Regions from separate parts of the Paenibacillus sp. FSL R7-0313 genome, predicted to be linked through region 1. Evidence: predicted binding sites of a transcription regulator. Region 1 holds the regulator's gene; each other region holds the start of a gene.

The links. The regulator LexA, encoded in region 1, represses DNA repair genes until DNA is damaged. The targets are predictions, from matches to a motif close to CGAACATATGTTCG.
Positions count from the first base shown of each region.
Region 2: addB (helicase-exonuclease AddAB subunit AddB) is a predicted target of LexA. The motif match lies at 6,768-6,781, and genes of this name have one in related genera.
Region 3: recA (recombinase RecA) is a predicted target of LexA. The motif match lies at 2,255-2,268, and genes of this name have one in related genera.

Region 1 is NZ_CP150219.1:4,049,939-4,059,835, reverse strand. It holds gene NSQ38_RS17865 (carbohydrate ABC transporter permease) at 1-746, opposite strand, end outside; gene NSQ38_RS17860 (ABC transporter permease subunit) at 759-1,721, opposite strand; gene NSQ38_RS17855 (HAD family hydrolase) at 2,279-3,070, opposite strand; gene NSQ38_RS17850 (hypothetical protein) at 3,099-3,608, opposite strand; gene NSQ38_RS17845 (DUF896 domain-containing protein) at 3,734-3,943, opposite strand; gene NSQ38_RS17840 (LysM peptidoglycan-binding domain-containing protein) at 4,039-4,416, opposite strand; gene lexA (transcriptional repressor LexA) at 4,713-5,339, shown strand; gene NSQ38_RS17830 (aldehyde dehydrogenase) at 5,445-6,746, opposite strand; gene NSQ38_RS17825 (hypothetical protein) at 7,478-7,789, shown strand; gene NSQ38_RS17820 (hypothetical protein) at 7,972-8,409, opposite strand; partial or broken gene NSQ38_RS17815 (SOS response-associated peptidase) at 8,297-8,641, shown strand; gene NSQ38_RS17810 (hypothetical protein) at 9,440-9,787, shown strand.
Region 2 is NZ_CP150219.1:3,259,163-3,269,059, forward strand. It holds gene prmA (50S ribosomal protein L11 methyltransferase) at 1-144, shown strand, start outside; gene NSQ38_RS14260 (site-2 protease family protein) at 148-828, shown strand; gene NSQ38_RS14265 (RsmE family RNA methyltransferase) at 967-1,731, shown strand; gene mtaB (tRNA (N(6)-L-threonylcarbamoyladenosine(37)-C(2))-methylthiotransferase MtaB) at 1,734-3,080, shown strand; gene NSQ38_RS14275 (NUDIX domain-containing protein) at 3,194-3,628, shown strand; gene NSQ38_RS14280 (Na/Pi symporter) at 3,685-4,686, opposite strand; gene NSQ38_RS14285 (class I SAM-dependent rRNA methyltransferase) at 5,243-6,619, shown strand; gene addB (helicase-exonuclease AddAB subunit AddB) at 6,846-9,897, shown strand, end outside.
Region 3 is NZ_CP150219.1:5,624,845-5,634,741, forward strand. It holds gene NSQ38_RS24385 (regulatory protein RecX) at 102-839, opposite strand; gene recA (recombinase RecA) at 1,121-2,185, opposite strand; gene NSQ38_RS24395 (competence/damage-inducible protein A) at 2,430-3,686, opposite strand; gene pgsA (CDP-diacylglycerol--glycerol-3-phosphate 3-phosphatidyltransferase) at 3,794-4,381, opposite strand; gene NSQ38_RS24405 (YajQ family cyclic di-GMP-binding protein) at 4,702-5,193, opposite strand; gene NSQ38_RS24410 (hypothetical protein) at 5,349-5,513, opposite strand; gene NSQ38_RS24415 (RodZ domain-containing protein) at 5,587-6,639, opposite strand; gene NSQ38_RS24420 (DUF3388 domain-containing protein) at 6,706-7,473, opposite strand; gene NSQ38_RS24425 (DUF3243 domain-containing protein) at 7,671-7,934, opposite strand; gene fabG (3-oxoacyl-ACP reductase FabG) at 8,097-8,867, opposite strand; gene NSQ38_RS24435 (pitrilysin family protein) at 8,869-9,897, opposite strand, start outside.

The sequences.
Region 1 (9,897 bases):
AGGTTATCAGCTGAGGTTGCACCGGCAGACGCCCCGCTTGTCGCTCCTGCAATCATATTGCGCAAATAAATGGTGACCGGGAACAGTTCTTTTTTGTCCAAATACAGAAAGGCTGGGAACCAGGAATTCCAATGACCTACTGCGTAGAACAGCACCATGGTTGCCATAACTGCTTTACTAAGCGGCAATATAATGCGTAACAAGATCCCGTATGTGTTCAAACCGTCAATGGAGGCAGCTTCCTCCAGTTCTTCAGGCATATTTTCAAAAAATGACTTCATGATCAGCATGTTGTATATGCTAATTGCGCCAGGAACAACAAGTGCCCACATGGTGTTATTGAACCCAAGGGAATTAATCAACACATAGTTTGGAATCAATCCACCACTGAAGAACATGGTGAATACGGCAAACATCGTCAGAAACTTGCGACCCATCAACCTCTTTTTGGATAGGGCATATGCGAAAATGGTCGTCATGAACATTGAGATTAACGTACCTACTACAGTGTAGATAATCGTGTTTTTATAGTTGGTCCAGAACATGCTGTCACGTGAGATGGTCTTGTATGTCTCTACATTGAATCCTCTTGGGAACAGACTAACCTTGCCCGAATTAATATAGGACTCACTACTGAAGGATTGTGCCACGACATTTAAAAATGGATAGAGCGTTATAAATACCACGAACAGCAGAAAGATAACATTGAATACTTTAAACACCTTGTAAGATCTGGATTCCTGCATGATGCTCCTCCTTTACCATAAGCTTCTTTGTGTCAGTCTGCGTGAGATGGCATTTACGGAGAACACCAGAATCAGACCGATCAGCGATTCGAACAAGCCAATTGCGGTAGCATAACTGAAGTTACTGGATTCCAGTCCGACCCGATACAGGTAAGTGGAGATCACATCAGATGTCTCGTAGATCAGCGGATTGTACAAGAGTAAGATTTTTTCAAATCCAACAGCCAGGAAATTACCCATGTTCAAAATCAATAACGTCACAATCGTGGGCAAGATCCCTGGTATCGTTACATGAATCGTTTGCTTCCATCGATTGGCACCATCGATACGCGCAGCTTCGTACAAAGAATCATCAATGGTTGTCAGTGCAGCCAGATACAGAATCGCTCCCCAACCCATACCCTGCCATACCTCAGAAGTGATATAGATTGTTCTGAACCACTCAGCCCGCTGCATAAAAGGAATATTGTCTCCGGTGAAGAAAGCCACCAGTCCATTAATGGAACCATTCACTGCTGTCAGCTGCAGGATCATACCCGCAACGATAACGATGGACAGAAAATGAGGCAGATAAGACGCGGTCTGTACAAACTTTTTGAATCGTTTACTTTTCACTTCGTTAAGCATCAAGGCAAAAATGATTGGAACCGGGAATGTAAAGAGCAACGCAAGTCCGCCTAACATCAGCGTATTACCAAATACTCTCCAGAAGGTAGGGTCCTCAATGAACATTTTGAAGTATCTTAATCCAACCCACGTTTCTCCAAATATACTTCCCCCGGGAACAAAACGTCTGAACGCAATCACATTACCAATCATCGGCCCATATTTAAAGATAAGTAGATAGATGATGGGAAGGATTAATAGTGAATACAACTGCCAGTCTTTGCGGAACAATGTTGCTGCCGTTCGTAATCTGCTCTCTTTACGTAAAGATGTCATGGTTAACGTTGTTTTAGCGGTTTCCGACTCCATGTGTTTTCACTCCGATCCAGGACTTGATAAGTAAGAGTAATTCATGTACAACTCCCATCGTTTCTCCTCTTGTAGAAGACAACCAATCCTTCAACTTCACCCCCACTACGAAATAGACAATTACCAAATGTAAGCGATATCAATTTGATGTATTATGTAGAATCACACAATCCAAGGTGCTTCACATCATTAATTAGCACTTACTAAGTGGTGTGATCTCCAAATCAAAAGAAGCTTTTTCAAAATATTAAGCGCTTACAATCAATATAAAATAATTAGCAATAACTCCCTGCTTCCATTTTAATGAAGTAAGTCAAAAAGAAATTGCTTTAGGACAATCTAAATACTAGTCATACTAGTATGTTAGTTATATTCTAATCCAGCTTCCCCCTAATTTCAATAACTTTTAGTAAAAAAAAATGGAGATCTCTTTTAACAAGGTAATTCAGTCAACAAGCTCAAATAAAAAAACATTGGTAACTTCAAGAACGACATCATCGTTCATTGAAGCTTCCAATGTTTCAGGGTGCTGAGGAAAGATGTTATAGCTGATCTGCTTAGAAATTAGCAATAAGCTGATTTAATTCCGATAAATGCGTTATTTCATGGTCTGGCGCATACGTTTCTTTGTTGGTCTTATGCTCACGGTTAATCCATACGGATTGGATGCCAGATGATAAAGCACCACGAATATCAGTCGTTAACTTGTCTCCAACCATCATGCTCTCTTCGGGTTTAACACCCAGTTTATTCAAAGCATGTTCAAATATCGACGGATCTGGTTTTCCTTTTCCGAAGTTACCCGAGATAATAATCTCATCAAAGAAAGGAGTCAATTCAGGTACACCATCCAACTTCTCTTGTTGCAAAGCAGGACAACCGTTCGTTAACAACAAAAGTTTGTACTTTCCTTGTAACTGGCGCAAGGTATCCATCGTTTCTTCGTATACATGTGGTCTGGATCTCCGTTCTACTCCAAACTGTGCGGCCAGTTGTTCAGCAAGATCTTCCCGATCTATACCCAACTTCAACAAGCCACGACGCCAGGATTCTTTACGGTAAACTGGAGCAAGCTGTTCCAACTGACGGAACTCAGGTTGATCCCCACCAGTAAAGTTAGCCCAAAGGCCTTCAAACGGATTGATTCCAATCATTTTGGTAAAAGGAAAGGTTTCATATGATTCATACAGTCCACGTGCTTCATTACGAACAGCTTCTTCAAGTTCTTCTGGTTTGACCCCAGTCTCTTTCGCTGCGATTAGACAAGTCTCATGAAAAGCTTCTCGAACACTACGCTCATCCCATAATAAAGTATCATCTAGGTCGAACAAAATCGCTTTTAATGCCATTCCGATCATCTACCCCTTTATGCAATAATTACTTTTCGACGGTTTCCACGGTGATCTGGTGTGCTTTTGCAAACTTCAGCAAACGTTCTGCAATCGCATCTGTATCGTAACGGTTCAATAACTTGGTAAACACCCATCTTTTTCCGCGACTGTTATGTTCGATAACAACTGTACCTGGTTCAATTCTGAATTTGACAATATCGTCAACCCCGATTGAACGTTCACGATTACCCTTCGTCGTTATAATCCGATTACTGCTAATCTTGATGTATGGACGGCGAAGCATAAAGATGACTGCCAAAAATACGTAAAGCAGCATTGTCACCCAGTCCCAGGTTGTCATCGGAGCTTGCACAAGGAACGTGCTCATAAACAGATACAAAAAGGCGAGACCGATCAAAAATATAGGGAACAACAGGCTGCGTCCCTTAAAGACTTCTTCACCTGGTGTACCTGTGATTGGTTGACCACTTTTTTTGCGTTGCTGATTTAACTGCTTGGAATTTTTCTTAACCGTTCTCTCGAACGAACGCGACATGAGAATCCCCCTTATGTGTCTTTGTATCGGCTTACATAATTGCAAACCAACATTTCCCCCTATAAATTGCACACTCAAAATAACAGGAAGAAACCTAAATATCATAATGATATCATTAGGTTTCGTTAGTGTTTGAGTTTGCCTTGGTGGCCTTTGTCATTCTCATCATCAACAATCTCAATGGTATCCAGTTGTTGTCTGAAATTGCTGCGAATATTACTCAAATAAATCTCTCTTAGCTCGGCACGTTCAGCAAGTTCTTCCTCCGACAATCCAGTGGACTTTTGCTTACGAGCCAATTCGTTAATGCGTGCTACCAGACTATCTATATCCAAGCTTGTCCCCTCCAAAAATACAAAGTCATATTAACTTTGCCATTATAAAGGCAGCTTGTCAAGCTGACACGCGTTAACACTCATTGATGTGCATTTTATTCTGCAAATTGCGGTAGAGCTAGTACTTGTCCCACTTGGATGGAAGTTGTATGAAGTTGATTCACTTTCTTAATTGCTTCTATATAAATACGTGTATCCATATTCGTAGGTTTATGTTCCAAAGAAATACTCCATAATGTTTCCCCTTGTGAAACGGCTATCTTTCCTCCAGGCAGAACATCATTCTCATTGCCAGCAAATACAGTTAAAACAGTGCTGCATCCAATAAATATAATCAAAGAAGTAATGGCTACCTTTAACATCCATGAAGAAATCTTGAAACGTGCTAAAACCTTCTTGTAGTTCCCTATGTTAGACTTCACCAGTTCCGAATTCATTGGTTCATAAATGCTTTGATAAGTAGAATATCTCATTAAATACCCGCCTCCAAACGTTTGTTCCTATCTCTTGAAATCAATATAACACGAACACTTGTTTTGTTCAATAGATTTTTAGAACAATTGTTCGCTTCTTTTTTGAAGGAGAAATATCTTATTTCACTTCCTTTTGCAAAGCATTTGCAGTATTATGCTCTGACTTTTGGACAATTTCTGATCTATAAGTTAAAAAACACTGATTTAATGCCATTTTATTTAGAACTTATGTTTGTACGAACGGAGGTTCTATGTTATAATTTTCCCAAACGTTACTAAAATGGGGTTGATACGGTATGTCGAAGATATCCAGCAGGCAGCAGGCTATTCTGGAGTTTATACGAAATGAAGTCCGGTTGAAGGGGTATCCTCCTTCCGTACGGGAAATTGGTGAAGCTGTTGGACTTGCTTCCAGCTCAACAGTACATGGACATTTGGATCGTTTGGAGAAAAAAGGTTTGATCCGACGCGACCCTACCAAGCCAAGAGCCATTGAGCTTTTGAGCCAGGAAGAATCTGAGCATTCTCATCAATTTGCTCATAGCGTTGCACGTATTCCTGTCGTTGGTAAGGTTACAGCCGGGGTTCCAATCACTGCAACCGAGAACATTGAAGACTACTTCCCTCTTCCTACACATTATGTAGGCGAACAGAAAGTGTTTATGCTTTCAGTAGTCGGAGATAGTATGGTGGAAGCTGGAATCGTTAACGGTGATTATGTTATTGTCCGTCAACAGCAAACTGCTGATAACGGTGATATCGTCGTAGCAATGACTGAAGACGATGAAGCTACAGTGAAAACGTTCTATAAAGAAAAAGATCATATTCGCCTTCAACCGGAGAATGCGACCTTCGAACCTTTACGTTTGAAACATGTTAGTATTCTGGGTAAAGTCATTGGCCTTTTCCGAGATATTCATTAATATTTAACTTGAGTAACAAAACTAGATGTAATGAAATACGAAAGAGGTTGTCCTGATCAACAGGACAACCTCTTTTTTTCATGTTTATATTATTTTAGCGGCTAATTATTCACTGCGTTTCAGAACACTCTTGTGATGCGAGAACACATCAAAGCTCTGTTGCCCGTGATATGAGCCCATACCGCTCTCTCCTACACCACCAAACGGGAGATAGTGTGAAGTCATATGAGAAAGTGTGTCATTAATACAACCCCCACCGAAGGATACTTGATTCAGAACCTGATCCTGTAGTTGCTCATCCTGTGTGAAGAGATATAGCGCCAATGGTTTTGGCCGGCGAACAATCTCATCCAGCATAGGGTTCAGATCACTGTACGTAAATACAGGAAGAATCGGACCGAAGATCTCTTCTTGCATTACAGCTGATTCCCAGTTCACATCTCCAAGTACAGTTGGCTCAATCAGCAACTGCTCACGTACAGATCGTCCACCTATCAGCGTTTTGCCATCTGTGAGGAATTTCAATAACCGATCAAAGTTACGAGCATTGACAATATGCGGGAAATCAGCGTTCTGTAACACATCGTTCCCAAATTTATCTTTGATCTCTGCGCCAATCAGATTGATCAATTCGTCATGAACTTGTTCATGTACAAGCAAATAATCCGGAGCAACGCAAGTTTGGCCTGCATTCAGGAACTTACCACGAACAATACGCTGAGCCACCAGCTTCAGATCTGCATCGCTATGGACAATAGCAGGACTTTTACCGCCCAACTCAAGAGTTACAGGAGTCAAGTGCTCCGCAGCTGCCTTCATAACAATGCGACCAACACCTGTGCTTCCTGTGAAGAAAATATAATCAAACTTCTCTTTCAACAATGCTGTGCTGGCCTCGACTTCCCCTTCCATAACTGCGATATACTCCTGAGGGAAGATCTCCTGAATCAGATCATACGTCAGACGAGATACGGCTGGTGTTAATTCAGAAGGCTTGATAACTGCACAGTTACCGGCTGCAATTGCTCCAATCAGTGGACCGAAGGCCAATTGGAAAGGATAGTTCCAAGGTGCAATAATAAGCGCCACTCCGTATGGTTCAGGATAAATGGTGCTGACCCCATCCGGCATAGCCGGATTGGTTGGGACTTGTTTGGGTGCAGCCCATTCCTGCAGGTGTTCTAATGCAAAATCCAGTTCACCCAAAACAATACGAATCTCTGAACCGTAAGCTTCCGCCTCTGATTTGTTCAAATCTGCCCGAAGTGCATCTTGAATCCGTTGCTGATACTTTTCAATTCCTTTTCTAAGCTGTTGAAGCGCATTAATCCGATACTCGATATTTTTAGTTTGTCCTGTATAAAAAAATGTACGTTGTTCTGTCACTAGTTGTTTTGCTTGATCCATATTAACATCTCCAATTAATTATTTAAAATTAAATTGCTCAAAATTTAATTAAAGTATACCTCTTCTATATGAAACTTTCAACATACAAATGAAACATCCATTTGTATATATTGGACGATGGTTGGAATTTTGAAAGAATGAATGATAGTACTTGCTACTATGTCGTGGCTATTAGAATTTCTAAGGAGGCTTGATTTAGAACTTTTGCTTCAGACAGTTTAACATTAATGAAAAGTGAGTTTTGCGATTATCTAAATCGACGAACGATTGTGTTTGTTATAATGGTAAGCCTTGGTCACAGATAAACACAAAATTGTTACGTGGGCTAATGAAGAAGAATCAAGATACATTTTTTGACAATTTTATTTCAGACGATTTATCCATTCCCGGCCACAACTTCACAACGAGCAGATTTTAATCCAACAACTACTCATGAGAGCGGTCTTCGAAGAAAGGGTTAAATAATATCAAATCAACTTGTACTACTTCTATTAAAAAAAGTCATCTAGTATCTCACTGATCCGCTGCATTTCATGATCGTCCAAATCTGTTTAGATTGGATATATTACTTAATTAGTTAGAGGAATTTTTGAAAGATACGTTAGCAGATCTGCAAGGGGATGAAATACAAATCACAACGTGATATATGTCATAATTTTACATTGAATTATATGGTATTTTTAGAAAGTAAAGTTTTATAATTCATTCAAAAAAATTCAGGAGGTATTTACATGAAAAAGAAACTAGCCACAATTGGAGCGCTCACTGCTATTGTAGCAAGTATTGCTGTTCCAGCATCACTTGCTTCTGCCTCATCTTCTGTTCAAGGTTCTGTAACTGCACAAAGTGTTACGATTCAGGCGACGCAAAAATATGTGAGATATTCAGATGCTAACAATAAGTATGGAGATGCAAAATATGTTCCAAAGACATATACTTATGCTGATGGAGTTTGGTATGGAGTACTCAATCTAGCATCTACTACCTATTCAAACGGATTATATTACGGAAACTATGAAGGTTACGTAACGAAAATGGAGTAATTTTGTAACCATAAGAAATTCACGTATATTAAATATAACAATAATAAAAGAAGGCTTCTGAATTCAATCAGAACCCTTCTTTTATTACAGGGACATCTATATGACCCATCAGAATAAACGTTGGAGAATAACTATCTTTATTATTCACTTACCTCAAACGTCAGAACCCGATCATATAGGATCTAGTACTTACGGCTCTTGAAAGGCCCTTTCTTATTTTCATGCTTGTCAATTGCATAAGATGCTTTTCCGCTTCCAGCATGTTTTGCTTCGTACCAATCGATAAAGCTGTTAACTTCTTGCATAATCAGATCGAACTCTTTTTCTAAGCCGGTAGTCATAGTCAGCATAAGGATAGCACGTTTCAGGTTCACTATTATGTATTTTTCAACGTTTTGTACCTGATTCCAATTTAATGTAACTTGTTTATCGCCTACAGAAGTCTCGAGATTTATAGGAGTGTATATATCATTTAATTCTCCATCAATAAAGACAATAATCGATTGGGTGCGCTCCGATGGGGACTCCTTTGCTTCATGGGCCAAGGATGACAAGCTGATTAATGCCCTTGCTGAAACGTTAACCGAGAAGACTTCCTTCACGCCTCTAATCAGCTCCAAACGCTGTATCATCTCCACGAACGGATTTTAAGAGTGGCGTAAGGAAGGAACGGAAAAGCAACCAATGCGCATTCTGATGAATGATAGCAGTTTATTCTCACTTGCTGGCCTGTAGGATACCTGAACAGATCCGGACGGAAACAAACTGAGTACTTGCACAATCATCACTACTGAACTGAATAGTCTCACGGAAGACTTTCATAATCGTATGCCGGTTATTCTTCGACCTTAAGATGAGGCTGAAAGGCTTGGAAGAAGTGTTAATGGAGATGTTCAGTCACTACTTGACTTGCTCAAACCATATCAAGTTTCAGAGATGAGAGCTTATGAGGTGCCGAAGGAAGTTGGTAAGGTGAGGATTAGTAGTGTAGAACTATTGAAGAAAGTAAATTAGAGATTCGACTAGAGTGATGCCTTAGTGGTAGTCACTCTTTTTACTATTCACATTTCAGAAATATATGGAAATAGATGAATAACTTTGATATCATAATTGGATTGATTACATAAATGGAGGATTTAAATGTTCGATAATATGGTATCTTACTCACTTCTGGGTATAACCGGTCTCATCACTACTTGTTAGTTTATATTTGGTATAGCATGTTTAATAGCATTTTTTATCAATATCTTCACACTGCTCAAGGGTCGATTTAACCGAATGTTAGAACAATGCCAATCGTGCGGTAATACTATCTCAATATCAGCTATCATTTGCCCTAATGGCGGACACCATTACGGTAGATCTAATGGAGTTTTCAATTCAATTTTCGGGTCATTCGTTGGTTTCGTAATTTGCATTGGCGGAGGATTCTTAGCATTAGCTGAACTTATAAAGATGATAAATGATAAGTAATTAAGTGAGAAGGAGCCATAAAGACTCTTTTTTGGGGTAGCCTAAACTCTAAACTCAAATACGTTACGGAATTATCTACTGCCTATTTCTAAGAATCGATAGGTATAATTTTTGAAGAAAATTATACCTAGGTCTGATAGACTATTCTTGGGTTAATTACATAGTTGGAGGGAATTAATGTTGATTCATAATATCAGTGAGATTTTTGGCATGTTATTCTTTGCAGGATTTATTATAGCATTATTTGTATTGGGTTTAATGGGCATCGCCGGAATGTTCCTTAATATCTATAGGCGATTAATTGGTCGAAAAAGTAGCAAAATGGAGCCTTGTAGAGCCTGTGGACTGTCGATTTCTAGCTCTACCATTATCTGTCCCAATTGTGGCGAACATTATGGACGATCCAGTGGATTTGCCAATTCTATTATTGGTTGCTTTATCGTAGGGTTTGTTTGTATCGGGTTGGGGTTTTATGCCTTGTCAGAATTTTTTGAGACATTTGAAACCTTTAGTTTTAAACAGTAAATGTTACATAGTAAGCAACACCATTCTGAATTGATTACATAGCTGGAGGAACGTCATGTTTGAGCGCATAAACAATATAATAGGTAATTTATTCGGTATAGGGATCATTA
Region 2 (9,897 bases), 790 kb from region 1:
GAGTCTGGTGGGACCTATATTGTATCCGGAATTTGGAAAAACAAAGAGCAGGTTGTACATGATGCACTGGTAGCCTCCGGGTTTGAAGTGAGTGCGATCCACCGTGATGAGGATTGGCTGGCGTTTGTAGCCAGAAAGGGGTAACGTATGGACTTTTGGAATTCGTTCTTTCGTTATCCGATCGATCAGCTTCCGTTTTTCCTGCTGACCATCCTGATCGCATTTACGGTGCATGAATTCTCGCATGCGTATTTTGCCAACAAATTCGGTGATCCGACAGCCAAGCTGTTGGGTCGGGTCACGCTGAATCCGGTTGTACACTTTGACTTGTTTGGTGTGCTGTTGCTCATTATTGCCGGCTTTGGTTGGGCACGTCCAGTTCCGGTTAATCGTGCTAACTTCGACAAACCTAGATTGATGGGCATCATCGTATCCGCAGCAGGGCCTCTGAGCAATCTGTTGCTCGCGATCATCGGTACAATCATCTATGCTTCACTGGTTGGTTCGGGAGCACTCGGCGGCATTGATAATGAGCGGTTGCTGACAGCAATCACAACGTTTTTCGCTATTTTTAACTTAACCAACTTTTTCCTGTTCCTGTTTAACTTGATTCCGTTGCCCCCGCTTGATGGTTATCGGATTCTGGAAGATGTAGTGCCACCTTCAATCAGCCGCAAGCTGCAAGGGGTGGAGCAATGGTCCATTTTTATCTTCTTATTGATTCTTGTTATACCTCCGTTGCAAAATGTGACGATTCAACCTTTGTATGAGTTTGCGCAAACGATGTATGTGGATCTGGCAAAGCTGGTTATTGAATTATATCGCTAAAAGCGTAGCGTGTTTTGGGCTGATATACTGGTCAGAAACACGTAAAAGTTGTATGATCATCTGTGGCGATTGGATTCACGCCTGTCATCAGGCGGGGTGAATTCCAGTCATAACAGGACAGAATGGGTGGATTGACTAATGCAGCGATATTTTGTATCTGCAGAACAGTTTAGTGAACACGCTGTGATCATCACAGGTGATGATGCACGCCATATCGGCAAGGTCATGCGTGGTAAACCTGGAGATAAACTGATTGTCAGTGACGGAAACTCCAGAGAAGCACTCGTGGAAATTGAGACTATTGAAGTTGGCCAAGTGACAGCCAATATTGTCGAACCTCTCGAGATGGACCATGAAGCACGGATTCGTGTAACCGTGGCACAGAGTTTGCCCAAGGGCGACAAGATGGAAACAGTCATCCAGAGATGTACTGAGATTGGGGCGGTATCATTTGTACCCTTCCTGTCAGAACGTACGATTGTGCAATATGATGCCAAGAAAGAAGGCAAACGGTTAGAGCGGTGGCGGAAAATCGCCAAGGAAGCTGCCGAACAGAGTCACCGGAATCGTATTCCATCTGTCGAGCAGCCGCTTTCCTGGAAAGGGCTGTTATCTTCTTTTGAGGGCTATAGCCTGGTATGTTATTGTTATGAGAAAGAAAACGGTAAACAGCTGAGAGATGCACTGAAACCGTTTGTAGAGCAGCTTGCACCTGATGCAAGTGTAGAAGTTTTGATCGTGGTTGGACCGGAAGGTGGATTTTCTGAGAAGGAGACGGCAGAGGCTGATGAGGCAGGTGCTGTATCTGTTGGACTGGGCAAACGCATTTTGCGTGCTGAGACAGCTGGAATGGCAGCACTAACTTGCGTGCTATATGAATCCGGAGAAATGGGAGGAATGTAATTATGCCATCCGTGGCGTTTTACACCTTAGGCTGCAAAGTTAATTTCTATGATACAGAGGCGATTTGGCAATTGTTCAAAAACGAAGGTTACGATCAAGTGGACTTTGATGAACAGACAGCGGATGTATACTTGATTAATACTTGTACAGTAACCAATACCGGCGACAAAAAGAGCCGTCAAATTATTCGTCGTGCCATTCGGCGCAACCCGGAGGCGATTGTGGCCGTTACAGGCTGCTACGCGCAGACTTCTCCGGCAGAGATTCTGGACATCCCAGGGGTGGATCTGGTTATCGGTACACAAGACCGTGACAAGATTTTGCCATATGTTAATGAAATTCAGGAGTCGCGTCAACCGGTTAATGCGGTGCGTAATATTATGAAAACCCGTGTGTTTGAAGAAATGGACGTACCGGATTTTGCTGACCGTACCCGCGCATTTCTGAAAATCCAGGATGGATGCAATAACTTCTGTACATTCTGCATTATTCCATGGTCTCGTGGTCTCTCGCGCAGCCGTGAGGCGAACAGCATTATTCAACAGGCTCATCAACTCGTACACGCCGGATACAAGGAGATTGTTCTGACCGGTATTCATACAGGTGGGTATGGCGATGACATGGAAAACTATGATCTGACCGACCTGCTGTGGGATTTGGATAAGGTAGAAGGTTTGGAGCGTATTCGAATCAGCTCGATTGAAGCCAGTCAGATCGATGACCGCATGCTCGACGTGATCAAACGTTCGGACAAACTTGTTCGTCACTTCCATATTCCGCTGCAAGCGGGTGATGATACGGTGTTGAAACGTATGCGCCGTAAGTATACGACAGAAGAGTTTTACAACAAAATGCTTCGCATTCGGGAAGCAATGCCGGATGTAGCGATTACAACAGACATCATTGTTGGATTTCCAGGTGAGACGGATGAGATGTACCGTAATGGCTATGAGTTGATGCGTAAGATCGGTTTTTCCGAAATGCACGTATTCCCTTATTCCAAGCGTACGGGTACACCAGCAGCACGGATGGAAGATCAGGTGGACGAAGAAGTCAAAAATGCACGTGTGCATGAACTGATTGATTTGTCCGAGCAGATGCAGCTGGAGTACGCTAAGCAGTTTGTTGGACAGGTACTGGATGTTATTCCCGAAGGTGAAGCCAAGGGCCGCGAGGGAAGTGGCAAGCTGCACGGTTATAGCGACAACTACATTCAACTGGTCTTTGACGGAACCATGGATATGGTCGGTAAAGTGTGCCGGGTCAAAGTGGTTGAAGCTGGCGTCAACGAGAGTCAGGCTACGCTGGTACGTGTGTTGGAAGAGAATCTTAAGTCCGCCGCGATGTGATCGAGGCGTCAGAAACAAGGATTTCATTTCCTTGGGGAGCTTACCCGGGGAGATGAGGTCCTTCTTTTGCAAAAAATAAGATAAAGATATCGAAGTTGATGGGGGAGAGCACGATGAACAAAAAAGAAATTTCAGCAGGCGGAGTTGTTTATAGAACAGGGGAAGACGGACGTCTTCAAATTCAGCTTATCGTAGATCGTTATGGTAAAACAACTCTCGCCAAGGGCAAAATGGAAGAGGGAGAAACAATCGAACAGACGGCACTGCGCGAGATTTTGGAAGAGACAGGTATGGTGGGTCGCATTGTAGAGCCGGTTGATATCATTGCTTATACGTACCAACATGCAGATTTTGGCCCGGTGGACAAGGAAGTTCATTATTATCTCGTTGAAGCCGAGAGTGGTGATCTACAGCCTCAGATTGAAGAAATTAAGGGTGTGGATTGGTATGCTCCAGAAGAAGCATGGTCCAGACAGCAGCAGAACGGATATGATAATAACGATGATATCTTGCGTGTAGCCCTGAACAAGTTAGGCATTAACGTATAACGCATTATTGTTCGAGTCAGTTACCCGCGCGTTCTGTGGGTCTGATAGGCAGATCATCAAGCCACGGGTGACTTCGCCGCTGGGGCGTGGACCGGTGGTTTTTTGTGCCAGATTGGCAAGTAACAGAACGGTAAAGCAAGCAGTGAACTGGTGATGTTAAAAAGGGTCTGGGCATGCGCAATCTGTGCCCCGTTGTCCGCTGACAGCCAGGCCGAAGCTGCATGCAGCTGGCCGATCAGCGGCATAAACAGCAGCGCTCCCGCAATGTTTAATACAACATGGGAGGCTGCGACAAATTTGCCTGCGGATGCTCCGCCCGCGGCAGCGATCACGGCAGTGATGCAGGTCCCCACGTTGGACCCGATCACAATGGCGATGCCGATCTCCACAGGCAGTACCCCTGTGGCTGCGAGCGTAATCGCCATGCTAATGACAGCTGCGCTGCTGTGAATGAGCGCTGTCAGACAGGCACCTGCCAGGAAGCCCCACCACAAGCTGTCGGCCGAGCGGTCGAGAAACCATTGAAATACGCCCATGCTCCGCAAGGGTAAGGCAATGGATTGCATTACCTGAATGCCTGTCATAACAAGTGCAAATCCCGCAGCTGCGAGGAAGCTGTACTGGATGTTAAACAGTGTCCGGCGCGTGCGTTCAGGAGCGGCCAGATTGCGTTCACCAAGGACAACAAACATGGCCCAGCCCGTAAGCGACAGGACAAGCAGCGGCAGGGAAGCACGTCCGATCTGTAATCCCACCAGCTCCGTCGTCAGACATGTCCCGATGTTGGTACCGAGGATGATGCCGAGTGTGCGTCCATAGGTAATTAATCTGGCATTAGCCAGTCCAATGGTGAGCACGGTGACCGCAGTACTGCTCTGTAACAAGGCCGTTGCACCTGCACTGAAGGCCATGCCTTTCCATGGAGCAGAGGTGGCGCGATTGAGCCAACCTGCCAACATGGGCCCTGCCATGCGCTGCAAGGCCGTCTCCATCAGCTTCATGCCACCAAAAAAGATAATAAGCCCATAGAGTAGGGGCAATATCACATCTCTAAACATAGAAATATCATTCCTTCCGTCCGGTTCCTTAACTCATCCTATGAGTAAGAAAAGACAACCATGACAAGCCTAAAGGAATTCAGAGGGAAGCGACCTAATTTCCGTCCCCTAATTCGAAAGATACGGTGATTCGTGCAAACGTAGTGGAGGGGACAAAATCGAATCTGAAGAAGCGAAGCGCTCGCCTTTGTCTCCGGATTTTCCCTTTTAAGAAAGGGGATTAAAAAAAATCTGGAGACAACAGCGATCGAAAGATCGATTCGAACCCGGAACGCCACTCATACAGCGCTCAAAGTAACACCTTAGCGCCGATTGCTCTCAATTGCTGCACCCCAATTCGAAAGATACGGTGATTCGTGCAAACGTAGTGGAGGGGACGAAATCGAATCTGAAGAAGCGAAGCGTGCGCCTTTGCCTCCGGATTTTCCCTTTAAAAAAGGGAATCAAAAAAATCTGGAGACAACAGCGATCGGAAGATCGATTCGTAACCGAAACGCCACCTACGCGCCGCACCAAACCTATCTTTTCAACTAACTATGAAAGAAGTGGATCTACCTTGCCATCAGTTACACTCGAACGCAGTCGCAAAAAGCGGCTTGAACATGCACATCCATGGATATTTAACAATGAAATTGCCTCTGTTGATGGAAACCCGGAGCCGGGAGATCTGGTCAATGTATTGAATCATCAAGGTCGCTATCTGGCGACAGGATATTACAATCCCGCATCCCAGATCACGGTAAGGGTTGTAGCTTATCAACCCTTGGAGTCCGAACAGATGGATACGGCGTTCTTTGCAGCACGTTTCCGTGATTGCTTGCGTCATCGGGAACGTTTTATCCAGGATGGCGAGGCGTACCGTCTCGTTTATGGGGAAGCTGATTTTCTGCCAGGATTGATCGTTGATCGATTCGGCAGTATCCTCGTTGTACAGTTGCTTACACTTGGCATGGATCGTTGCCGTGAAGCCATCGTACAGGCACTCATTGAAGTAATGCAGCCAGAAGGCATATATGAGCGCAGCGATGTCTCGATTCGTGAACTGGAAGGTTTGGAGCAGACCAAAGGTCCACTGTACGGAGATTGCCCGCGACATGTCACCGTTACAGAGAATGGACTACTCATTAAAGTGGACATCGTAGAAGGACAGAAGACAGGTTACTTCTTCGACCAACGTGAGAATCGTGCAGCGATCGAACCGCTCATGAAGGGTTGGGGCTACAAGAGTGGAATTACACTCCAAACGACTGAGCAGGACGGCACAGAGCAGCTCTTGCCTATGAATAAAAGCGGTAAGGTAGTTACATTCCCTTATTGGGATGGTGCCACTGTACTGGAGTGCTTCTCACACACAGGCAGCTTCACGTTAAATGCTTGCAAGTATGGAGCCAAAAAAGTGACTTGTCTTGATATTTCGGAGCATGCCATTGAGAGTGCACGAACAAATGTGGAGCTGAACGGTTTCACCGACCGGGTCGAATTTGTAGTTGCTGATGCATTCCAGTACTTGCGTGAACAAGTGAAAGGACTGGATGAACGTACCGCACGTGCACGTGCAGGCGAACAGAAAGTGGATACATCCAAAGCGCTGGCAGCTGGCGGTAAAACATTTGATGTCGTCATCCTCGATCCTCCTGCATTTGCCAAAACGAAATCAGCAGTTAAAGGTGCATGCCGTGGATATAAAGATATCAACCTGCAAGGAATGAAACTGGTTAATGAGGGCGGATATTTGGTAACAGCCAGCTGTTCGTATCACATGCGTCCAGATCTCTTCCTAGATACGATTGCCGATGCAGCGGAAGATGCAGGCAAAGTGCTTCGTCTGATCGACTGGAAAGCAGCCGGTAAGGATCACCCGCAAATTTTGGGCGTGGATGAAGGACATTACCTGAAATTTGCTATTTTCGAAGTACGCAGTAAAAAGAATTAGAAGAGTCTGTTTCATTTTTTTTTTGATCTCTCGTGAGGTAAAGTGAGTTTTAAATAAATGATACTTTCGGTCAAAAGTCCCCAGTGTGAACAGCTGCGGGCTTTTTGCCGTGTTAACGGAGATGATCTCCGGTTTTACCGGATAGTGGCAAACGTATGTTCCGAACCAAGTCAGATATGTTATACTGGGAATTAAAATCTTGTACGTGTGGTTTGGAGGATTAGACATGTCCGTTCGTTTTGTTATTGGCCGGGCAGGCAGCGGTAAAAGCTCGCTGATTACCCGGGAAATTACATCCCTGCTTCAACAAGAACCGCAAGGTAAACCTTTAATTTTACTCGTTCCCGAACAGAGTTCTTTTCGGACAGAGCAGGCATTGGTGTCTTCTGGAGCAATTAAAGGTACCATGCGTGCAGAAGTGCTCGGCTTTCGCCGTTTAGCCTATCGTATAATGCAGGAAGCAGGCGGTTCTGCTCGTATTCCAATCGGAGCCGAAGGCAAAAAGATGCTGCTCTACAAAGTCATCCAGCGCCGTAAGGAAGAATTGAAGCTGTTTGGTGCATCCGGCAGCCAGCTGGGTTTTATAGGCGAATTAAATGACTTATATAGTGAATTTAAACGTTATGAAGTTGATCCATCATTGCTGGAAGAAGGGCTGTCTGGAGGGAATACCTCGTCCACTTCGCCAATTCTGGAGGACAAGTTGCATGACTTGAATCTGATATATCGTGACTATGAACAGGAACTGACCAATTTATATATTGATGATGAAGATACGTTGACCGAGCTGACAGATCGTTTGTCGGAAAGTGCATTGCTGCAGGATGCCCAGATCTGGATTGATGGTTTTCAGGGATTCACGCCACAGGAGATGAGTGTGATCGGTCGGCTAATGTTGCAGTCGTCTTCCGTGACAATTGCACTGACATTGGATCGTCCTTATGATCACGGGGCTCTGCCTGGAGAACTGGAACTGTTTTATCCCACGGCGAGTGCCTACGCACGTCTCAAAGGAATGGCAGAAGAACTAGGTGTACCGAGTGATATAACCGTGCTAGATTCAGAGATTCCACCAAGATACAAGGATCGTCCGGGACTTGCTCATCTGGAGGCTGGTTTCGACCGCCGAATTCGGTGGAAAAGTGATGGCCGTGATTCCGGAATCCGACTGGTTGCAGCGGAGAACCGTCGAGCTGAGATGGAGGGAGCACTGCGTGAGATGCGGCGCCTGGCGCAAAACGAAGGTGCGCGTTATCGGGATATGGCGGTACTTGTTCGTCAGTTGGATACCTACGCTGATATAGCTGAACCGTTATTTAGGGATTATGGCGTACCCGTCTTTCTGGACCGTAGAAGAAATGAACTTCATCATCCATTATCTGAGTTTATCCGTTCCGCACTTGATATTGTTCGGCGCCACTGGCGTTACGAGGATGTATTTCGCTGTGTGAAAACGGATCTGTTGCTTCCGCGTGATGGTTCCATCACCCGTGAAGATATGGACCAGCTTGAGAATTATGTACTGGCTTGTGGTATTCATGGGTATCGCTGGACTGACGGCAAACCGTGGAAGTATGTACCAAGTCTTTCGCTGGAAGACAACGGTCAGGATGGCCGTAGTCGAGGACGGGACCAAATGCTTTCTTTAATGGAGAGCTGCCGAACGGTCATTACAGATTCCTTGGGTGTTTTTGAGAAACGGATGAAAAAGGCAAAGACAGCCAAAGCTCAATGCGAGGCATTATACAGACTGCTGGAAGATGCCGAAATCCCCTGGAAGTTGGAACATATGTCTGCTGAAGCTAAGGCTCAGGGTGACCCCGAACGGTCGAGAGAACATCGGCAGATGTGGGGAGCTGTCCTGGATTTATTGGATCAGATGGTAGATATGATGGGGAATGAACGGCTGGATATCACGCTGTTTGCCGGGATGATTGAGACCGGATTGACCGAACTGAAACTGGGTCTGGTACCACCAGCACTGGATCAGGTATTGGTTGGTTCGATGGACCGTACACGTCTCCAGGACATCAAATATGTATTTATCCTTGGTGCAGTTGATGGTGAGTTGCCCGCCGTACCTCAGGATGATGGTGTATTAACAGAGCTGGAAAGATCGTTGCTGACGGAAAGAGGTGTGGCGCTTGGACCAGGTGCAACAAGGCAGATGCTGGATGAACGTTTTCTAATCTATACGGCACTTACAGCCGCAAGCAGTCAGTTATGGCTGAGTTACCCGGTTGCTGATGATGAGGGGAAAACACTGCTTCCTTCCGAGATTGTCCGCCATGTACGGAAGATGTTTGGTTTACAAGAACAGCCATTGCTCGCTCAACCGCCGATTGCGAACTCGGAAGAAGCACATTGGTCCTATGTCACCCATCCAGGACAGAGTCTGTCTACGCTCATTGGACAATTGCGCAAATGGCGCCGCGGAGAAGACATCCCTGAAATGTGGTGGGCGGTCTACAATTGGCATGTATCTCGGGAGACAAGCAGACCTCAGCTGGAGCGGTTGATGGGATCGGTCTTTTATCGTAATCGGGCAATGCCACTACGGACAGCCACCAGTCGCAGACTGTATGGCACAGAGGTAAGGACGAGTGTCTCGCGTATGGAGCGGTTCGTTGCTTGTCCGTTCTCCCATTTTGCTTCACACGGGCTGCGCCTCAAAGAACGGCAATTGTACCGCTTGCAGGCTCCTGATATCGGACAACTTTTTCATGCTGCACTAAGCCAGCTGGCTATGCGGTTGCGTGAAGAAAATCGTAGTTGGGGCAGCTTGACTCCAGACCAATGCCGCCAGGAAGCCGAGCAAACCGTGGAGCAGATTGCACCACAGCTGCAAGGGGAGATTTTGCTCAGCACCAAGCGATATGGTTATATTTTCCGCAAATTGAAGGACATTGTTAGCCGGGCATCCGTTATTCTCGGGGAACAGTCCAGACGTGGAAGTTTTGAACCGATTGGGCTGGAGCTTGATTTTGGACCGGATAAACCGCTGCCCCCACTCCGTTTTGAACTGGAGAACGGCTGTGTGATGGAGATCGTGGGTCGTATTGACCGTGTGGATGTGGCAGAAGGAGAGAATGGTCTGCTCCTGCGTGTCATTGACTATAAATCAAGCCAAACGGACCTCAAGCTTCATGAAGTGTATTATGGTCTGTCGTTGCAGATGCTCACCTATCTGGAGGTGCTGCTTAGTGCTGCCGAGGAATGGCTTGGAGAAACGGCCATGCCGGGAGGAACGTTGTATTTCCATGTGCATAACCCGCTGT
Region 3 (9,897 bases), 1.6 Mb from region 1:
TTGGAAGGAAAAAGGGTTGTCCATTTCTTACAGACTCATGTCCATTTTAGTATTTGACGAAAGAAATTGTCAAGAGAATGCAGTATAGAGACTGTAGTCTGCTAATCCCATAACAACGCTTCGTCATCTTCAGGGCCCCCAGCCTCATCTTCTTCAATTAAACAATTCACGACACGGCGCACCATATCCATTGAAAAACCACGTCTCATTAGGAAGGGAAGCGTTTTATTTTTCTTCTCTTTAACGTCCCCTTTGACCTGATTCCATTTTTTGCGTCCGGCACTCAAGGCAGTCTCAAATTCCGCATCTGTACTAATACCTTCTAGTGCCTCAACGATGAGATCATTGGCAATGCCCTTTTGACGCAGCTCTTGCCTTATCCACAGTTTTCCCTTCCGCTTGCCCTCCATACGCTGTCTTGTCCATTCCTTCGCAAATAGATCGTCATCCACTAACTTCTCCCGTTCAAGTCGATCCAGCGTCTCTTCAATTAATGGTGCAGCAAACTCCTTCTGACGAAGTTTCTGACTTAATTCATGGCGTGTACGCGGCTTATGTTCCAAAAAGCGCAGAGACTGTGAATACGTACGCTGTCGCTCATCAGCTACAACAATTTCTTCAAGGTCCTTCTTCATAAACGTATTGCCTTGAGTCATCCTGTATTTAATCATCACATCTTCAAGAACCGTAATGGAGTGGATGCCAAAAGTGATTCGATAACGAGCTTGCCTGCTCTTCGTTCGTTCTACACGTGTAATAATAAGTTCTTCGTTATCCGGAAATTGGGATAGGCCGTCCTCTTCTGCTTCTTCATATAAATCCTCGTCATGTTGATCCATTCAGGTCTCCCCTTTCATAACATTTTCATTCTGATTACGCCAAGCACATCTTCACATAAGACAGAGAACGCTAATACAAAAGGCCGGGGACTCTGCCCGGCCTTTACTCCACAGTTAGCGTGCCAACAGCCCCTGTCCATTGGGACAGGGGCTGTTGGACAGCATGAGCACTCCCCCACTACAATCCATTATCCAGATTGATCCAAGCTCAATCAGATAAGTTTACGGAGTCCAGTGGGAAACACCCTCAGGGCCCTCCCTACAAGGGAGGATTTGAGAGATTACTCGTTGATTTCAAACAATTCTTGTTCTTCTTCTGCTTCTTTTTGTTGCTCTTCACTAGTTGGCGCAGGGACTGCGGTAGTCAAGTTACTAGCTACCCGAATTTTTTGTTCAATGATTTCAGCAATATCTTTATGCTCTTTCATGAACTGCTTCGCGTTCTCACGGCCTTGTCCTAAACGCTCGCCTTCGTAGGAGTACCATGCACCACTTTTATTAACGATGTCCAGCTCTGTACCAATGTCAATGATACTGCCTTCTCTCGAAATACCCTCGCCATACATGATATCCACTTCCGCTTGTTTAAACGGAGGTGCCACTTTGTTTTTCACAACTTTAATACGAGTACGGTTACCAATCATGTCATTGCCTGATTTGATACTCTCAATACGACGCACATCCAGACGTACTGTGGAATAAAACTTCAGAGCACGACCACCAGGTGTTGTTTCCGGGTTACCAAACATAACGCCGACTTTCTCACGAAGCTGGTTAATGAAGATTGCGATTGTTTTGGATTTGCTGATTGCACCAGACAATTTACGCAGCGCCTGAGACATCAAACGCGCTTGCAAACCAACGTGTGAATCTCCCATTTCGCCTTCAATCTCTGCTTTTGGAACCAATGCGGCTACAGAGTCAATAACGACGATATCTACTGCACCACTGCGCACAAGAGCTTCTGCAATTTCCAGCCCTTGCTCACCCGTATCTGGCTGAGATAGAAGCAATTCGTCAATGTTAACGCCCAATTTGCTTGCATATTGAGGATCAAGAGCATGCTCGGCATCGATAAATGCTGCTTGTCCACCAACACGTTGTACTTCGGCAATCGCATGCAATGCGACAGTTGTTTTACCTGAGGATTCAGGTCCATATATTTCAACAATACGGCCTTTAGGCAAGCCGCCTGTTCCTAATGCAATATCCAAAGCCAAGGAACCGCTGGGAATAATTTCCACATTCATATGAGTGGACTCACCCAGTTTCATGATGGATCCTTTACCAAATTGCTTCTCTATTTGACGGAGCGCCATATCAAGCGCGGCACGACGGTCTGACAATAAGCTCACACCCTTTACTGTTTATAAGATAATGATACCTTGTTTTAACACGTTTGCCAAGCTTTTTTTCGAACATACATTCGTTTTTTTTTGTAAAGGCCGAGGCGCCTCTTCCTCAAGGAAACTTTCCATTAAACAGAAAAAAGAACCGTAAATAAGGCTGTAAAGCCTAATTCTACGGTTCTTCCGTCTTCCTTAATTATACTTGCTTGGAACTGTAAATGCAATCGAAGCTATTAACTAATCAATCCATCGCCACAAGTTTTTGCCATAAGCGATAGAGAATCGCTTTGGCTGAACGAATGCGAACAGTCTCACGATTACCATTAATACGCAGCTCATGAATTTCCGTCTCTTTTCCACGTTCAGCAAGAGCGATGAAGACAAGTCCGGGTGGTTTACGTTCCGAATATCCCGGTCCAGCTACACCGGTAACAGCCAGGCCAAAATCAGCATCGCCAATCATACGGATCTGTTCAGCAAGCACTTTTGCAACCTCAGGACTTACCGCCCCTGGTGCATCTTCACCTTCCAGATAATCATGAGGCACATTCAGCAACTTTTCTTTAATTTCATTGGAGTAACAAACAATTCCACCTTTGAGCATTGACGCACTTCCGGGTACAGAGGTCAGACTTTGCATGACAAGCCCTCCTGTACAGCTCTCAGCAGCGCTGAGCGTCAACCCCATGTCAGACATCATGGTTACAATCGTGTACTCTATAGGCACATCCTCGTTCGCGTAGAGATGTTCTGTCAATCGCTCCCGAATCTGAACCTCCATCGCATCCAGCTTCAGCTTCGCCTCTCCCTCACTCGCAGCCTTCGTGGAGACACGTACCGTAACTTCGCCTTCACTCGCGTAAGGAGCAATCGTAGGGTCTGTCTGCGCGTCAATCAGATCCAATAGTCGATCTTCCAGAGCAGATTCACCAATACCTGCGAATTTCAGCATTCGGGAATAGATCGGCATTTCTTCCGTGAGTACATGCTGGAACAGCCAGGGCTTGACTTCCTGTTCAAACATTGGAATCAGCTCTTTAGGTGGTCCAGGCATCACAACATAATATTTGTCATTATCAGAAATCGCATTTCCTGCCGCAAGGCCCGTTTCATTGGCCAGAGGTGTTCCGCCATCAATAACGATCGCCTGACGTCGGTTATTCTCTGTCATGTCCACATTACGATCTCTGAAAAAGCTCTCAATTTTGTCCATTGCCATTCGATCTGTATGCAGTTTCCGGTTAAGAACAGCTGCGAGCGCATCCTTGGTCAGATCATCTTGGGTAGGTCCGATGCCACCGGAAAACAAAATAACGTCTGCACGGCCCTGCGCAATGCGAATAGCTTCACTAAGACGGTTCAGGTTATCCCCAACCACCGTTTGGAAATATACATCGATCCCCATCGCAGCCAATTCACGGGATAGGTATCTGGCATTAGTATTGACGATTTGTCCAAGCAGTAGCTCTGTGCCAACTGCAATGATTTCTGCCTTCATTGAGCATCCTCCTGTACACGTGGTGAGTGATCAAAGGGCAATAGGATAATTTCCTATTGCCCCTGACCCAATGCTTCCTTCATGATTACCCATTTAAGAACAAACCATTATGCTTTTGTTAAATGAAGCAAATTTTTGTTTTTGATAAAGTAATCGATACCCGACCAGATGGTAATAAGCGCTGCTGCCCATACCGCAATAATATCGACGTGAATACCCGTGTATGAAAACGGGAAATTGTTCAACAGCAACAGCACAATCGCCACAATCTGCACTACAGTCTTCAGCTTGCCCCAAGCACTAGCGGCAACAACCGAACCATCCAGCAATGCAATTTGACGCAAGCCGGTAACTGCGAATTCACGACTAATAATAACAACTGCAATCCAGGAATCCAGCTTGCCCATCTCCACAAGCGAGATCAAAACTGCAGTAACCAGCAGCTTGTCTGCGAGCGGATCAAGCAGTTTCCCCAGATTGGTAACCATGTTATTTTTCCGCGCAAGGTATCCGTCAATTCCATCTGTGCTTGCGGCGATGATAAAAATAACAGCAGCAATCAGTTGATTATACGGAAGCGAAAAACTTCCAAGCTGCAACGGCTCTGGATAAAATGGAAAATCCACGAGCAGGAACACCATCAAAAAAGGGATTAAGCAAATTCGTGCAAGCGTAATCCGGTTGGGTAAATTCACAAGACGCCCTCCCTCATATCCTCCATTACTCCAAACAATCATCATAATCCCGTTATCATCATCCGGAACATGAAATGTACAGTTTCAATGTCAATCCGTATTAACATGATCCCACTATGTAGAAACGCAAAAAATAAAGTCAACCGCTCAAAAGCAAAACCGCTTTAAACGTTCCGGTGACTTCCAGAAGATGTACTGCTTTTCACAAAGTCAGCAAACGATGAGGACTGGACTTGATGCATGACTGCCAGCAATGCACACTTAGTATAATATACGCCCAATACCGTGTCAAAAAACACTTTTGCTACAAAAAGGCCATATTACTTGAAATTTGTATATTGCAAATCCAGAGGCAGGTTAGCACCATTTAGCAACTGCATAACTGCTTGCAAATCATTTTTACTCTTACCAGTTACCCGGAGTTGGTCTCCCTGAATCTGGCTCTTCACCTTCATCTTGGAATCCCGAATCAGGATATTGATTTTCTTGGCGATGTCCTGATCAATCCCCTGTTTAAAATTCAAACGCTGGCGGACTGTACCAGAAGACGCCGGCTCTACTTTGGCATAATCAATGTTTTTCAATGGTAGACCACGCTTCGCCATTTTGGATTGCAGCACGTCAATGACAGCCTTGAGTTTGGTCTCATCATCAGATACGATCGTTAACGCATCCTTATCCAGTTTCAGGCTGCTCTTGCTGCCCTTGAAGTCATAACGAGTGCCAATTTCCTTCTCGGTTTGTGTAACGGCATTTGTCAGTTCTTGCAAGTCCATTTTGGACACGATATCAAATGAATTTTCTGAGCTCAAACCAGTCACCCTTTCAGTTAATCGTATGTTCTGTAACATTATAGAGGATACCTTAAGCAAAAGTCTAATTTCAAGCTGTTTTACACAAAGAAAAAAGCATTTTTGGCTTCCACTTGAAGTGGCTGCCAAAAATGCTTGCTGGTCCAGCTTCCAACCTAATAGCGGCTGCGGTTGGGCTGTCTGAACATATCGAGCACACCCAAAAGCACATGTGCAAGTCCAAAACCCAATATTCCGTAACCCCAAGCACTTGGAGTCAGGTAATAACCCAGGAGGCTGACAATGATCCCTAAACCTGTTACGATCCAGCTGACTGTCACAGCCATCCACCTCACTTCACCAAAAGTTAACTGCAAGTTAAGACACGGTTATTGTCTCCTGCAGTTGACCCGGTTATTCGTTCCCCGTGGTACCCCCTGTACCGTCCGTTGATCCATTTTCAACACCTGTAGAAGAAGTAGTAGTACTACTACTGTCTTCACCAAGCTTCAAACGGATCCGATTGGTCGCCTTGCCATCCGTTACAACTTGCCCGCCAACCTCAATCGTGGTCGCTGCAGCGTAACCGGACTTAATATACATGCCTGCACTATCCAACTCAAAGGTATAGCTGTCACCTTCGGCTGTGTTACCATACTCCAACTTCTCTCCACTGGAGTTTTCGCCTTTGTACACTTCCAGCCAGCTATGACCTGTTGCTTTGATCGTAACCGTTACAGGTTGCCCTGCACTACCGTTAACTTTAAAGTTCGTAATATTTCCTGATTTCCCATCTTCCGCAACAGTCACATTAGACGGTGAATTGTCAGTTGGTTCTTCCTCAGTTTCATCCGTCTGTCCGTCCGTTTGGCCATCAGTTTGACCATCCGTCTGTCCTTCCGTGTCTGTACCGCCGCCGTTACCGCCAGCTTCGCCCTCACCAGTACCGTCAGTACCTGAATCTGTCGCAGGCGGATTAGATGCCTGTCCGTTGTCGGCAGGTTGATCCGGTTTATCCTCAGGCTGTTGTTGACTGTCCGTAATTTTGACCTGATCAAGCCCCGGATTATCTGATTCATCACCATTGTTATACACCACGTATACATACAACAGTACTACGATCAAAACAGGGAATGTCCACATCAGCGCGACAGACATCCACCGATTACTACGCTCAACCGGACGGCTGGAACGCTTCTGTATAACCGGTTCCATCGTTGCTTCCGCCTCTTCTGCGGGTACGTCTTTTTTGTGTCCCTCCAGCAGCTCATCAGGGTTCAGTCCCACGGTCTCCGCATAGGTTTTGATGAAAGCACGCACATAGAAGCTACCCGGCAGCACTTTATAGTCTCCTGCTTCTATGGCCTCCAGATACCTCTTGCGAATTTTTGTCATTTCCTGTACATCGTCAAGACTCATCCCTTTTTGCAGCCGGGCCTCCCTTAACTGCTGACCCAGTTCAGACATGCCATCTCCTCCTTATGTTTATCTCTTGAGTTGTTGCTAATCTATTTCATGATTCCGTACGGTTCCTTACAATTCGTCGGTGTAGCTAGCCGTAAACGTATCATAAATAATTTCTTCATTCGGATTGTTGCGAAGTTCAATAATAATATCAAAATCATTAAAATCATATTCGGATTCCTGTACAAAAATATCCGGATGTTCAATAACTTTGGTGCTAGGCATGGTCATAATATCCTGCAACAGGTTGTAATGCCGCTCACTGGAGCGTATCGTGCTAACAATACCGTCGATAATGAACACATTGTTCGGGTTCAATTCGTCTTCGGACATTTGACTCCTTATCGTCTGACGGAGAAGTGTGGAGGAAACAAACGTCCATCGCTTCATTGCACATACGCTACCCGCAATAATGGATTCCGTTTTGCCAACACGAGGCATTCCGCGCAAACCGATGACCTGATTACCTTCCCTCTTAAATACTTCACCCAAAAAGTCCACAAGTAACCCAAGTTCATCTCGTGTGAAACGAAATGTCTTGCGATCATCCGAGTCACGGTCAATGTATCTGCCATGACGCACGGCCAAAATATCCACCAATTTAGGTTGCCGCAAAGCCGAGACGGTGATGCTGTTTACTTTGCCAAGCATTTCACCAAGCAAACGGATTTTTTCATCATCATCCGATTCAAGCAGCATGCCTCGAGTTTTGCCTTCAACACCGTTAATGGTCAATATATTCACTTCAAGCATCCCCAGCATAGAGGCAATATCGCCTAACAGACCGGGTCTGTTCTTATGTATTTTATATTCCATGTACCATTGTTTAGATTCCATTTCAACACCCCGTAATGCATTATTCCACATTATTCGACAGCAACAGAACGTGTCCACTGGACAACAATCTGAGACATCTTCTAAAAATGGGTCACGTTAATGATATATAAAATGAAAATGAATTACAAGAACAGCTCTGTAATCCGTTTGTAATCATTAGAGAAAAGCCCCCTTGCGGGAGCTCTTCATCTTTAATCTTATGCGTTTTGTTTGGCCAATTTGACCATCAGGCACGCAATCGTACGACGCTCATCTGCATCGCCGACATCCCATAACTCTTTCAATGCCCGGTTGGAATGGTTCGCCGGATCGACTTTCTCATCGAGGAAATCGCCGATTTCATACGCAAGTTTGTTGATGGTTTCTTCACTCATCCCCATCTTCTCTGCTTGCAGTACGCGGTCACCCAGGAACTTCTTCCATGTGTCAAAACTGGAGAGCACTGTTTTTTCTGTTGACATGATAAATCCTCCTTAGATGACGCATGAGATTTAAAATCAACAGTTGTAATATGTGCTTTCGAGACATTTTATATACGAGCAATTTGAAAATAATCTAGAGACGGTTGCTTCCAGGCAATCTTCACCTGTTTCGTCTACAACCAGTCAAGTTTTCTTGCTGTTTTACGTTAACCAACCGCCATTCGGACTGATAATCTGCCCATTGATATAACCCGATTCAGGGAGTGCCAGAAAATAAACCAGTGATGAGATTTCATCAGGTTGAGCAAGTCTTCCTGCTGGAATTTCCTCTTCCAGCATCTTCAGTTCACTCTGATCCAGATGGTTCAGCATGGATGTCTGAACGGCGCCAGGGGCAACGGCATTTACGGTTACTCCGGAAGGTGCGAGTTCTTTCGCAAGCGCCTTGGTGAATGCATTCACCCCACCTTTGGTTGTGGAATACAGCACCTCACAAGAAGCACCAGACAGTCCCCAGATCGACGATACATTAATGATTCGGCCATACCTTTGGGAGATCATGTGAGGCATCATTTCCTGTGTACACATAAACGTGCCTTTGAGGTTAATCGCCATCACTTCATCCCAGATCTCCTCTGTAACATCAGACAACATCCCGTAGTGCGAGATTCCTGCATTATTCACCAGAATATCTGGCATGAGATTATGCGACTCGAGCTTCTCACGCATGCGCTCAATCTGTTCCCGGCTGCGAAGATCCGCAGACACGGTCATGATTTTTCCACTGCCCTGTTCCATACACCGTCTGGCGGCTTCATTGGCTGCCTCATGCGATTTCATATAGTGTATAACAACGTTCATTCCCACTCTGGCGAAGCGTTCTGCGATAGCCGCTCCAATACCACCGCTTGCGCCAGTTACCAGTACAGTCATTTCCCCGATTGCCTTCAATTGTCCCGTTCCCCTCTCCATATCAAGGACTCACGACTAGCGATACAGCCAGTTGATCCCAGCGAATATGCTCTCTCAGTCTGAGATTTACATCTTCCAGTGTAATCGATTCATAGAGCGGGAGCATATTGAAAAAATCACCGCCACGGAATTGCTGACGTGTAAATTCATGCGCAATGTTCTCCGGAGAATTGAGCATACGCAAATATCCGCCTATTTTCTTTTTGCGTGCACGTTCAAAATCCGTGGATTCGAACCCTTTTTCTACAATGGCATCCACTTCTTCACGTATACGCGCGAGCAGTTGATCCGGGTCTTTTGTATCACCACCAATGGCTGAAAACGCATATTGCGGCGAACTGTTATACTCATGTCCAAAGCTGTCCGAGATCAGATCTTCATCGTAGAGCTTCTGGAATAAACGTGTGCTTGAGCCAAATAAAAGATCCATCATCAGTTGTGTTGTCATATCTCGCCGTAACAATTGTTCCCCGGTAAGTCCAACGTCCGTCTCCTTGAATCCAAACAGACATTTGGGCAGTGAAACAGCCAGTTTTGATTCCCGTCTGGCTTCTCCTACCTGCTCAGGCTCCGGTTCGAAGAAACGTTGAATGCTCCCCTGTGGCTTATAATCCTTCTGCTCCTGGTTCGATCGAACCATATCAATGACTTCTTGTGGATCTACACCACCCACCACAAACAAGAGCATATTACTCGGGTGATAGAAGGTGTTATAACACTCATACAACATCTCTTTGGTAATCGTACGGATGGATTCCACCGTTCCTGCAATATCGATATGCACCGGATGTTTCTGATACATGGCTTCGATCAATCCAAAATAAACACGCCAATCCGGATTATCAGCATACATGTCAATTTCCTGTCCAATAATGCCTTTTTCCTTTTCCACGTTTTGATCGGTGAAGTAAGGATTTTGCACAAAGTCGACTAATGTTTGTATATTTTCATTCACATATTCGGTCGCTGAAAACAAATAAACCGTCTGATCAAAGCTCGTAAACGCGTTAGCTGAAGCACCATGAGACGC